3 regions of the Streptomyces sp. NPDC091292 genome follow, and region 1 is predicted to be linked to each of the others. Evidence: riboswitches for the same ligand, from Rfam matches in the RefSeq annotation. Region 1 holds a riboswitch; each other region holds the start of a gene.

Evidence for each region. A riboswitch is a leader RNA that binds a small molecule or an ion and turns the genes downstream of it on or off. The one in region 1 is predicted to bind cobalamin.
Region 2: it holds a riboswitch for cobalamin, as region 1 does, so the genes downstream of both, ACIQNU_RS07850 (cobalamin biosynthesis protein) here and ACIQNU_RS04770 (prenyltransferase/squalene oxidase repeat-containing protein) in region 1, are expected to answer to the same signal.
Region 3: it holds a riboswitch for cobalamin, as region 1 does, so the genes downstream of both, ACIQNU_RS22195 (ABC transporter substrate-binding protein) here and ACIQNU_RS04770 (prenyltransferase/squalene oxidase repeat-containing protein) in region 1, are expected to answer to the same signal.

Annotation. Positions count from the first base shown of each region.
Region 1 is NZ_JBIVUQ010000001.1:945,050-949,003, forward strand. Features, by position in the region: gene ACIQNU_RS04765 (SCO2322 family protein) at 1-324, opposite strand, end outside; gene ACIQNU_RS04770 (prenyltransferase/squalene oxidase repeat-containing protein) at 321-1,583, opposite strand; cobalamin riboswitch at 1,703-1,856, opposite strand; gene ACIQNU_RS04775 (MBL fold metallo-hydrolase) at 1,926-2,990, opposite strand; gene ACIQNU_RS04780 (GNAT family N-acetyltransferase) at 3,207-3,749, opposite strand; gene ACIQNU_RS04785 (GntR family transcriptional regulator) at 3,746-3,954, opposite strand, start outside.
Region 2 is NZ_JBIVUQ010000001.1:1,630,679-1,634,632, reverse strand. Features, by position in the region: gene ACIQNU_RS07865 (lysozyme) at 1-168, shown strand, start outside; gene ACIQNU_RS07860 (anion permease) at 403-1,767, shown strand; gene ACIQNU_RS07855 (hypothetical protein) at 1,781-2,065, shown strand; cobalamin riboswitch at 2,259-2,384, shown strand; gene ACIQNU_RS07850 (cobalamin biosynthesis protein) at 2,569-3,552, shown strand; gene ACIQNU_RS07845 (cobyric acid synthase) at 3,567-3,954, shown strand, end outside.
Region 3 is NZ_JBIVUQ010000007.1:404,035-407,988, reverse strand. Features, by position in the region: gene ACIQNU_RS22200 (APC family permease) at 1-1,167, opposite strand, end outside; cobalamin riboswitch at 1,340-1,468, shown strand; gene ACIQNU_RS22195 (ABC transporter substrate-binding protein) at 1,608-2,591, shown strand; gene ACIQNU_RS22190 (FecCD family ABC transporter permease) at 2,588-3,628, shown strand; gene ACIQNU_RS22185 (ABC transporter ATP-binding protein) at 3,625-3,954, shown strand, end outside.

The DNA of each region.
Region 1 (3,954 bases):
GAGCGCGATCCGCTTCTCGCCGGATCGCGCCGGGGTGCCGTCGCAGATCGCACCGAACTCATGGGCGCCGCGCGGTGTCGTCGCGTCCTTCGAGTCCTCGCTCACCGCGAAGCGGAACCCCTGGACGGCACCGTCGGACGGGCGCGCGGTGGAGGGGCCCTGCGTCGCGTACGCCCATCGGTCGCCGTCGAGGTCCCAGAAGGACCAGTAGCGGTAGCCGGCGGCGTGCGCGGGGGCCGCGCCGATGAGGGCGGCGGACAGGGCGAGGAAGAGGGCGAGGAAAGGGGCGCCGACACGAGCGATGGCGGTCGGTACCGGGGTCACAGCTGCTGCTTCTTCTTGCGTCCGCTCAGCAGGAACCCGATGCCGATACCGCCGACGAGCCCGACCCCGACGATCCACCAGACGCTGACGCCCCCGCCGTCGTCACTGCTCTCGGCGGCCTTGTCCTTGGCGGCCTCGGCCTTCCCGCCCGGGGACGCGGTCTTCGCCTGCGGCGCAGGTCCGGTCGCGTTCAACTGCCGCACCAGGTCGGTGGAGCCGAAGGCGCGCGGGTCGGAGCCCACCGCGTGCGCGGCGAAGATCAGTTGGGCGTACGCGGCCGGGCCGCCCTGGTCGGCCCAGGCGGTGGCGTTGCCCTCCAGCCAGGCCAGCGCCTTCTCGCCCTCGTCGGTCCGTCCGGCGGCGGCGAGCGCGACGACGGCGTCGGCGGTGTTGCCGTAGTCCGGCTGGTCATCGGCGCCGGGCAGCGTGGACGTCAGGTGCCCGTCCTTGAGGATGGCGAGGGCGAGCTGGGCGGCGCCGTTGCGGGCGGCGCCGTCCGGAACCTTGGCGGAAGCCGCGTCGCAGCCCGTACTGGTCTCCTTCGGGGCCTCGGCGGCCGTGGCCGCGAGGCCGACGCCGAGTCCGCCGACGATACCGGCGGCCGTGGCGTCCGCGTTCGCCGCGAGCTTGCCCTTCTTGTCGGGCTGGTAGGCGAAGGCGCCGCCGTCCTTCTCGGCGCAGGGGATCGCGAGGGCGAGGAGTGCGTCATAGGGGGACTTGCCGTCCGGCGACGCGACGTCGGCGGGCTTGGTGCCGGAGGCCGCGAGCGCGCCGATCACCACGGAGGTGGAGTTGGTGTCGCTGGGGCTGCCCGGGTTGTAGCCCCAGCCGCCGTCCTTGTTCTGGACGGACCGGAGCCAGTCCACGCTCTTGCGCACCGCCGCGTCCTGCCCGCCGAGCGCGGCGAGCGCCTGCACCGCGGCGGCCGTGCTGTTGGTGTCGACGGCGGTCTTCGCTCCGCACGCGGTGCCGGAGTCGGCCCGGAACGCGGCGAAGGCGCCGTCCGCGCACTGCTGTCCGGTGAGCCAGTCGACGGCCTTGGCCGAGGGCACCACCTTCACGGTGTCCTGGGCGAGCAGCGCGAGCGACTGCCGCCACACACCGTCGTACGTCGGGTCGGCGGTGCCGTAGAGGCCGGAGGGGAGCGCCACCGAGGGCGACGGCGAAGGGGCCGCCTCGTCCGCGAAGGCGGCCGGGGCCGTGGCGGTGCCGATCACTGCGGTGGCGGCCAGGACCGCTGCGCTGCGGCGAATGTTCATGATCGGCGGGTGCCTCTCCCTACGGGGGAGCCGGGCAGCACGGGCACACACGGGGCACCGGGCGGCTCCGGCTCCGTATGCCTCGACGGTGCCGGTCACCGGGGGTCCCGGTGACACGAGCCGGTCATGTCCACGGCGGGGCATTCCGGCTCACCTCGAACACGGCGCGAGGACAACTCGACGACGGCTCGAAGGCTCACGGCTGCGGGTCAGCGCCGGATTCGCACCGGCTTCCCCCCATCAGGGCATGATGACGACCTGCTTACTGTACCGGCCGGGGAACCGGGCACTCCGGCGCCTCGGAACCGGGCACTCAGGGTGCACCGGGATCCGTATGGCCGGTCATTCCACGGCCCGATACGTCACCGGCTCGCTCCCCGGCACCGCCTCCGCCCGCCCCAGTTTGACCAGCCGGCGCAGATGGGCCTCCGCCTCCGAGACGGCGATGGTGCGCGAGGCGAAGGGGATCTCCGTCCAGGGACGGTTCCACTCCATGCGTTCGGCGAGCTGCCAGGGCGTGAGGGGGGTGGCGAGCAGGGCGTGCAGATGGGTGAGGCGGGACTCGTGGTGGTCGAGGAGGGCCCGCACCCGGGCGGGAGCGTCGGTGAACGCGTGCTGGTGCGCGGGAAGGATCTCGGCGGGCCCGAGCCGGCCCACGCGCTCCAGCGAGTCGAGGTAGTCGCCGAGCGGGTCCGGGACGGCGCTGCTGTCGTCCGGGTCCTCGTAGAGCCCGATGTGCGGGGTGATCCCGGGCAGCAGATGGTCGCCGGAGAAGAGGCGGCCGTGGCCCGGAAGCCCCGCCGGATGCGCCTCCTCCAGATGCAGACAGACATGTCCCGGGGTGTGGCCGGGCGTCCAGATCGCGCGCAGTCGGCGGCCCGCGAGGGGCAGCAGGTCGCCGGGGACGATCTCGCGGTCCGGCAGCGCGGGGCGCAGGCCCGGCACCCCGGCGGACCGGCCGGCGTCGCGGGCCGCGCGCAACGGCGCCACCAGGTCGTCGGGCGCCCCGGCGGCGGCGAGCTTGGCGGCCATGTACGCGTACCAGCGCTCGGGCCGGTTCTCGCGGGTGCGGCGCACCACGTCTGTGTCGGCCGCGTGCATGGCGATCCACGCACCCGACGCCTCGCGGACCCGGCCCGACAGGCCGTGGTGGTCGGGGTGGTGGTGCGTGATGACGACGCCGTGCACCGCGTCCACCGAGGTCCCGCAGGCGGCGAGCCCGGCCGTCAGCGTGGACCAGGACGCGGGGTCGTCCCATCCGGTGTCGACCAGGACGGGCCCGCTGTCGGTGTCGAGGAGATGGACGAGCGTATGCCCCAGCGGATTGTCCGGTATGGGGACCCGGATCGACCGGACGCCTCCGCCGTGATCGGTCACCTGCGTCTGCGAAGTCAACGGTTGCCCCATCTCTCTGCGGTGGCACGGCCATTGCCCACTATAACTAGAACTGATGCGGTGTCAGATTGGCCAGGGGGAACGCCGAAGAACCCCGCTCCGACCTGCTGTGGAGCGGGGGTTGATGGTCGTTGCTGGTTGTCGTCGGCCACCCTCGGGCGGCCCGGGGACGGCCCGGCGCCGGACGCCGGCAAGGTGGCGGGCGCACTCCAGCGCCCGCCGCCACGCTCACTCGGTCAGGTCGAGAAACCCGTGGTCGGTCGGTCCCGTGAGACGCTGCGCGAGCCATCCGGAAACGCGCGGACCACCGTTCACCGCACCACCCTCGCGCACCGTGCGTACGTGGTCGAACCCCTGGCGCAGGTAGTACCGCTGTAGGGCTTCGTTCGTGGTCCACGCATCGAGCCGCAGCCATTTCGCCCCGTCTCGGTACGCCCGACCCCCTGCCCAATCGAGCAGTCGGCCCCCGAGGTTCTGACCTGCGTACGCACGTCCCACTGTGAGCTTGTTGATGAACCGGGATGGCTCGCTCAACTCCGACTCGGTCCAGAGGCCATCCTCGGCATCCGGCGTGAGAGTGATGGTGGCCGCCGTCACGTCGTCGTCCACGACCATGAATACGGTTCCGGCCTCAACGGTGGCGAGCAGCCGGTCAGCGGGATACGGCCGTTGCCACTGGTCACTCCCGAGTCGAGTGAGCCAAGCCGCCGCTTCCTCACGGAAGGCGAGCAGCTTGGCCACGTCGGAGGGTTGGGCGGGGAGGATTCTCACTTGGGCTCGTTCTCGCTTCGGGCGGACAGGTCGCCGATCTCGTAGTTCATGCGGTTCAGGTCGCCACGGAAGGTCGTGATCGTGCAGCGGATGGGGCGGTCCTTCGAGTACCCGGTACGGGTCCAGAGCAGCACGGGCACGCCCGCCCCGATCTCCAGCAGCCGCGCTTCGTCGGGTGTCGGCATGCGGGCTGCGATCTCATCGA
Region 2 (3,954 bases), 690 kb from region 1:
GACCACCCGCTGTGGGTGGCCCGCTACAGCTCGTCACCCGGCGCCCTGCCCGCGGGCTGGGGCTACTGGACCTTCTGGCAGTACGACAACGGGAGGGGCAGCCTGCCGGGTGACCAGAATCTCTTCAACGGGTCGATGGACCAGCTCAAGCAGTTCGCGCGGGGGTAGCGCGGCCCGGTGAAGCCCCTCGCGCGCAGGGCGTGAAGGGCTCGGAACCCGGCATCCGGGCGGTACGGAGGGTCGGGTTCCGGAAGCCGGGGCGGGCGCGGGTCGACGGGCGGGCGCGGACGGCATACCGTCACCCCGGACGGAGACACCGCAGCGCCCTATTCAGTTCATCTTCCGTTCACTCAGGTTGCCTACGTTCCAACCGCCACTGACGTCCAACAGAAGCCTGGGTAAATGGAAAACATCACGCTTCTCCTCGGGATCGTGATCATCACCGCTCTCGTGTTCGATTTCACGAACGGTTTCCACGACACGGCCAACGCGATGGCGACGACCATCTCGACCGGCGCTCTGAAGCCCAAGACGGCGGTGGCCATGTCCGCCGTGCTCAATCTCGTCGGTGCCTTCCTCTCCGTGGAGGTCGCCAAGACGATCTCCGGCGGGATCGTCAGTGAAGAGGGCATGCGGACCGAAGTGATCTTCGCGGCGCTCGTCGGCGCCATCCTCTGGAATCTGCTGACCTGGCTCGTGGGGCTGCCGTCCAGCTCCTCGCACGCCCTGTTCGGCGGTCTGATCGGCGCGGCCGTCATGTCGGCCGGCTGGTCGTCCGTGAACGGTTCGACGGTCGTCACCAAGGTGCTGCTGCCCGCCATCGCCGCGCCCCTGGTGGCCGGTCTCGCGGCGCTGCTCGCCACCCGGCTGACGTACCGCATCGGCCGCCGCGCCGACGAGCGGGCCACCGCCAAGGGCTACCGCGCCGGACAGATCGCGTCGGCCGGCCTCGTCTCGCTGGCGCACGGCACCAACGACGCGCAGAAGACGATGGGCATCATCACGCTGGCCCTGGTCACGGGCGGTGTCCTCGCCCCGGGCTCCAACCCGCCGGTCTGGGTCATCACGTCCGCCGGTGTCGCCATCGCGCTCGGCACCTACCTCGGCGGCTGGCGCATCATCCGCACCATGGGCAAGGGCCTCACCGACCTCGCGCCGCCGCAGGGCTTCGCCGCCCAGACCAGCGCCGCGACGGTCATCCTGGCCTCCTCGCACCTGGGCTTCTCGCTCTCGACCACCCAGTCCTGCTCCGGCGCCGTGATGGGCGCGGGGCTCGGCCGCAAGGGCGGTGTGGTCCGCTGGTCCACCGCCACCCGGATGTTCGTCGCCTGGGGCCTGACCCTGCCGGCCGCCGGACTGGTCGGCGCGGGCGCCGAGTTCCTGACCAAGCAGGGCACCTGGGGTGTCGTCGTCACCGGCGCGCTCCTGGTCATCGGCTCGGCCGTGATCTGGGGTCTGTCCCGCCGCCGGCCGGTCACCCATGACAACGTCAACGACGTCGACGGTGAGCCCGCGGGCGTGGTCACCACCGCCATCGCCGCCGTGACGCCGCCCCCGGCGGGCACCTTCACCGCTCCGGAGCCGGGCGACACCGAAGTGGCCGCCGACGCGACCGCCGCGGCAGGAACCGACAGCACCGGCAGCACTGGCAGCACCGACGGCACCGACGGCACCGACGGCACCTCGGGCGACGAGGACCTGAAGACGACCATCCCGGCCGGGAACGGCCCTTCCGCTGAGCCCGCGCCGCGGGCCGCCACGGTGTGAGGAACCATCAGCCATGAAGATCGACTGGGCAGCTCTCGGCTCCGTGTTCGGAGTCAGCCTCGTGGTGACGGTGGCCCTCGTGGGCCTGTTCACGCTCGGCATCGTCGGACTCTCGCAGCGGAGTCCGGCGCCCGCGGCGGGCGGTGAGGCCGCCGCGGCCGACGCCACCACACCGCAGGGGACGGCCGCGCGCGGGGGTGCCGGTAGCGGTGGCGCGATGGCGCTCGTGGGTGCCTACACGTGCTTCGCGCTGTGCGTGGCGGCCGTCGGCTACGGCATCTATCTGATCGTCGCCTGACCGTCGCCTGACAGGGTTCCGGGGGCCGCGCGGCTCCCGTCGGACGTACTCCGTGTGGGGTGCGGGACACATGTGATGTCCCGCACCCCACACGCGTGTGTGGGGCTTCGCACACTCTCCCTTCGCAGGTCAACTGTGAGTTGACGGGTGTTCTCGGGGCGTGGTGGACTGCCGGGGCCATCACGGCGGCAGGAGAGGAAACCGGTGCGAATCCGGTGCGGTCCCGCCACTGTTACCGGGGAGCACTCCCCCACCGGACGTCACGGCCCGCACGGGCTGGAAGACCGGGGGAGCCGCGGATCCGGGAGCCAGGAGACTCTCGCCGTCGTGTCCGTCGAACCAGGGCGCGGACCCTGAGTGAGGACATAGCGCGATGCCGGGCTGCCCGCCTCCCCTGCCCTTCGGCCCTCTCGGCCCTCTCGATCTCGTCGTACCCGCGGTAGTACACGTGGTAGTACCCGTGGTAGTACCCGTCCCCCGAGGCGTCTCGGCCGGCTGAACCCATGCGTGCCGAGCGAGTCTTCGCTTACGGCGCCGCCGCCGGCCTGCTCGGCGACCTGATCCTCGGCGATCCCCGCCGAGGTCATCCGGTCGCCGTGTTCGGCCGGGCCGCGGGCGCCGTCGAACAGGTCCTGTGGCGTGACCACCGCGCGTGGGGCGCCCTCCACACGGCGGTGTGCGCCGGTGGCGCGACGGGCGCCGCCGCGCTGGCGTCCCGCGCGGTACGGACGTCTCCTTCCGCTTCCGTCGCGCTGACCGCCGCCGCGACCTGGTCGGTGCTCGGCGGGACGACCCTGGGCCGGGAGGCGCGGGCGATCGGCGCGGCGCTGGCCGCCGGGGACATCGCGGGCGCGCGCGAGCGGCTGCCGCATCTGTGCGGCCGGGACCCGCAGTCCCTGGACGGTCCCGGGATCGCACGGGCCGTCGTGGAGTCCGTCGCCGAGAACACCTCCGACGCCGTGGTGGGCGCCCTGGTGTGGGGCGCCGTCGGCGGTGTGCCCGGCCTGGTCGGGTTCCGTGCCGTCAACACGCTGGACGCGATGGTGGGTCACAAGTCGCCCCGCCACCGGCGGTTCGGGTGGGCCTCGGCGCGCCTCGACGACGTGGTGGGCGCGCCGGGTGCCCGGCTGACGGCTGCTCTCGCGGTGCTCGCGGGAGGCGACCCGGGCGGCGCCACGCGCGCGTGGCGTGCCGACGCCGGACGGCACCCCAGCCCCAACGCCGGTCCCGTGGAGGCGTCCTTCGCGGGCGCCCTGGGCGTACGGCTCGGCGGAACCCTCTCCTACGGGGGCCGGGTCGAGCACCGGCCCGTGCTCAACACCCATGGACGCGCCGTCGAGGTCCGGGACATCGAGCGGGCGGTACGGCTGTCGCGGCGGGTCGGCGTGCTCGCGCTCGGCGTGTCCGTGGCCGGACGGCTGACGTGGGCGGGGGCCGTGAGACGCGGACAGGCCGGGCGACGTACGCGCGCGGGAGGACGGGGATGAGCGGAGGGACAGGGGTGAGCGGGACCACGAGCGCCGGAGGCGTACGCAGGGGCGGTGGCCTGTTGGTCGCCGGGACCACGTCCGACGCCGGGAAGAGTGTCGTGACCGCCGGGATCTGCCGGTGGCTGGTGCGGCAAGGGGTCAAGGTCGCGCCGTTCAAGGGGCAGAACATGTCCCTGAACTCGTTCGTCACGCGCGAGGGCGCCGAGATCGGCCGGGCCCAGGCGATGCAGGCCCAGGCCGCCCGCGTCGAACCGACCGCGCTGATGAACCCCGTACTCCTCAAACCGGGCGGCGACCGCAGCAGCCAGGTCGTGCTGCTCGGCAAGCCGGTGGGCGAGTTGAGCGCGCAGGGCTTCTTCGGCCGGCCGGGCGCGCCCGGACACCACGACGGACCCGGTA
Region 3 (3,954 bases), on a different contig from region 1:
CACACCCGCGAGGTGGATCACCACGATGATCCCCGCGAACATCGTGATGAGCAGCCCCACCATCCAGGTCAGCGTGGTCCGGGCCTGCCGCCACTCGACGGGCTTGAACGCCGGTACCGCGTTGGAGATCGCCTCGATACCGGTCATCGCCGTCGCGCCCGACGAGAAGGCCCGCATGACGAGGAAGAGGGTCGCGCCCTCGGTGACCGTGACCGCCGGGGTCGGCTGCGGGTGGAAGTCGCGCCCCGCCGAGTCGGCGAGCCCGGCGGTGATCAGCGCGAACATGGCGATGATGAACAGGTAGGTCGGCGCGGCGAACAGCGCGCCCGCCTGCCGGATGCCCCGCAGATTGCCCGCGAGCAGCAGCACGATCACGCCGACGCCGATGGGCACGGTGTCCGGGGCCAGCGAGGGAATCGCCGAGGTGATCGCCGCGACGCCCGAGGCGATCGACACGGCGACGGTGAGGACGTAGTCGGTCATCAGCCCGGCGGCGGCCACCAGCCCTGCCACAGGGCCCAGATTGTCACCGGCCACGATGTACGAGCCACCGCCGTGCGGGTACGCGCGGATCGTCTGCCGGTACGACAGGCCGACCGCCAGCATCAGGAAGACGATCGCGGCGGAGATCGGGAAGGAGTACGCGAGGCCCGCCGTCCCCGCGAGCACGAGGACCGCGAGCATCGCCTCGGGACCGTACGCGACCGACGACAGCGCGTCGGCCGACAGCACGGGCAGCGCCACCAGCTTGCGCATCCGCTCGGACACCAGGGCGGAACTCTTCAGCGGCGTACCGAGGAGCAGCCGCCGGGTCCAGGCCCCGGCGCGCCCCATCCGCCCGGCGGGCGCCTCCTCCGGCTCCTCCTCGTCGAGTTGCTGCCCCGGCGTACCCGTCCCCAGGGGCGTGAGCGGCACCAGGCGCCCGAAGCGGGCGGGCCGGAGCTGCGCGGGCGGCGGGAAGCTGCCGAGATCGGGGTCGACGGGCAGGGCGCGGCGCCAGGTCTCGGGCGGCGCGGTCACCTCGCCCCACTCCCGGCCCACCTGGCGCAGTACGCCTTGCTGTTCCTCGTCCAGCTCCGCGAGGCGCGCGGAAGGTCCGGGCGGTCCCGCCGTCGCACTCCGCCCCTCGGACCCGGCCCCGCCTCGGCCCCCGGATGTATCGGTCATCTGCCGCAGTGTGGTCGATCAAGGGCGTACGGGACGGCCTGACATGCCGGGCTGACCTGCCGGGCCGACGTGCCGGGCCGACGTGCCGGGCCGACGTGCCAACCGGAATGACGGCCGGATGACGGGCCCTTGCGCCCGGGTGCGATGATGCTCGGCGACAAGGCGACGGCGGACGAGGAAGCCGGTGTGAATCCGGCGCGGTCCCGCCACTGTGATCGGCGAGCGAACCCCAGCACTAGGCCACTGCCCGGAAACGGGCGGGAAGGCCGGGGTGAGCCTCGACCCGAGAGCCAGGAGACTCACGCGGTCGCCACCTCGACGAAACCAGGGCGGATCTCCCTGGAGGAGGGTGGTTCGGCATGCCTGTGCGGCAGCCTGACGACAGATCGGCCCGGGGCTTTTTGAAGGCGGGCATACGCTCGCATTCCCTTCCCAAGCGCCTGCCCAGGCGTCTGCCCGTGCTCCTGGTGGCCTCGGCGCTCCTCATATCCGGCTGCGGCGGAAGCGGTGGGGAGAGTTCCGGCGGCGGCACGGCGGGCCCGGCCGCCAAGGGCTTCCCGGTCACCGTCTCCAACTGCGGTGTGAGGACGACGTACGAGCGACCGCCCCAGCGCGCGGTGTCGCTGAACCAGCACGCGACCGAGGTGATGCTCGCCCTCGGCCTGGAGAAGTCGATGGCCGGCACGGGCTATCTGGACGACAAGATCCTCCCCGAGTACGCATCCGCGTACGACAAGATCAAGGTCCTGTCCAAGGAGTACCCCTCCTACGAGGCGCTGCTCGCCGCCGAACCCGACTTCGTGTACGGCGGTTTCGGGTCCACCTTCGACGAGAAGGAGGGGCGCGGCCGGGACACCTTCACCGGTGCCGGGATCAACACCCGGCTGAACATCGAGGCGTGTGCGTCCGGGCCGGTGACGATGGCCATGGTCGACCGGGAGATCCGGGACGTGGCCAAGGTGTTCGGCGTACCGGAGCGGGCCGAGAAGCAGGTCAAGAGCCTGCACGCCACGCTGGACGGAGTCGACAGGCGCCTCGACGGCGTCGACCCGGTCAAGCTCTTCGTCTACGACAGCGGCGACAAGACCGCGTTCACCGCCGGTGGTACGGGCATCGGCAACACGATGATCGAGCGAGCGGGCGGCGCGAACATCTTCGCCGACCTCGACAAGACCTTCGGCGACGTGTCGTTCGAACAGGTCGCCGACCGGGCGCCCGACACCGTCCTCATCTACGACTACGGGGACCAGACCGTCGAGCAGAAGAAGAAGTTCCTGCTCTCCAACCCGGCGCTGCGGGACGTGCCCGCGATCAAGAACAAGCGGTTCGCGGTACTGCCCTTGTCGTCCACCGTGCTGGGCGTACGGGTACCCGCCGCCGTGGAGTCGCTGGCCCGGCAGCTCCACCCGGACCGCTTCCGGTGAGCGGGGGGTACCGCCGCCGTCGGGCCCCCTACCCCCTGGTGCTGACCGGTCTCGGCGCCCTCGTCCTCATCGCGGCGACCTTCGGTGTCGCGGCCGGTTCGATCGGCATTCCGGCGGGGGACGTGTGGGGCATCCTGCTCCATCAACTCCATCCGGATCTGGTCGAACAGACCTGGCCGGCGGCGCGCGAGACCATCGTCATGGACGTCCGGCTGCCCCGCGTCCTGCTGTGCGCGGTGGTGGGTGCCGGGCTTTCGGTGGCCGGGATGGCGTTGCAGGCACTGGTCCGCAATCCGCTCGCCGATCCGATGCTGCTCGGCGTGTCCTCGGGTGCGAGCGTCGGCGCGGTCCTCGTGCTGGTCTTCAACCTGACGCTGTTCGGCGTCTTCTCGCTGCCGATCGCCGCCTTCATCGGTGCGCTGGCGGCCCTGATCGCGGTGTACTTCCTCGCCCGGTCCGGCGGCCGGATGACGACCGTACGGCTCGTTCTCGCGGGTGTGGCGACGGCCGAGGTGCTGTCGGCGGTGGCGAGTTTCCTCGTCGTCACGTCCAGCGATCCGCACAAGACGCAGTCGGCGCTGCGGTGGATGCTCGGCGGTCTCGCGGGCACCACGTGGACCATGGTGTGGATTCCGGCGGGCGCGGTCCTGATCGGCACGGCCGTACTGCTCGGTGTCTGCCGCCCGCTGAATCTGCTGCTCGCGGGGGAGGAGGCGGCCACGGCGCTCGGCCTGGACGTCCACCGCTTCCGGGCCGCGATGTTCACGCTGGTCGCGCTGATGATCGGCACGATCGTCGCGGTCAGCGGCCAGATCGGTTTCGTCGGCCTGATCATGCCGCACGTCGTACGCCTCCTCGTCGGCGCCGACCACCGCCGCGCGCTGCCGGCCGCCGCGCTGCTCGGCGCGGCCTTCCTGATCGCCGCGGATCTCGCCGCGCGCACGCTGATGCGGCCCGAGGAGATTCCCGTGGGCATCCTCACGGCGCTGGTGGGCGGCCCGTTCTTCCTCTGGCTGATGCAACGGAGGTCGGTGTGACGGACACACTGGAACCCGGACCCGGCGCCCTGGACATCGACGCCGTGTCGGTCGTGATCGACGGCCGGTCTCTGGTGCGTGACGTGTCCCTGACGGTGGTGCCCGGTGAGGTGGTCGGCCTGGTCGGCCCGAACGGCGCCGGGAAATCCACCCTCCTGCGGACCGTGTACCGCGCGCTGCGGCCCACGTCGGGCCGGGTGCTCGTGGACGGCGACGACGTCTGGCGGATGCCAGGGAAGCGACTGGCCCGGCGGCTCGCGGCCGTACCTCAGGACCACGCGGGCGACTTCGATCTCACCGTCCACGAGGTCGTCGCCATGGGCCGC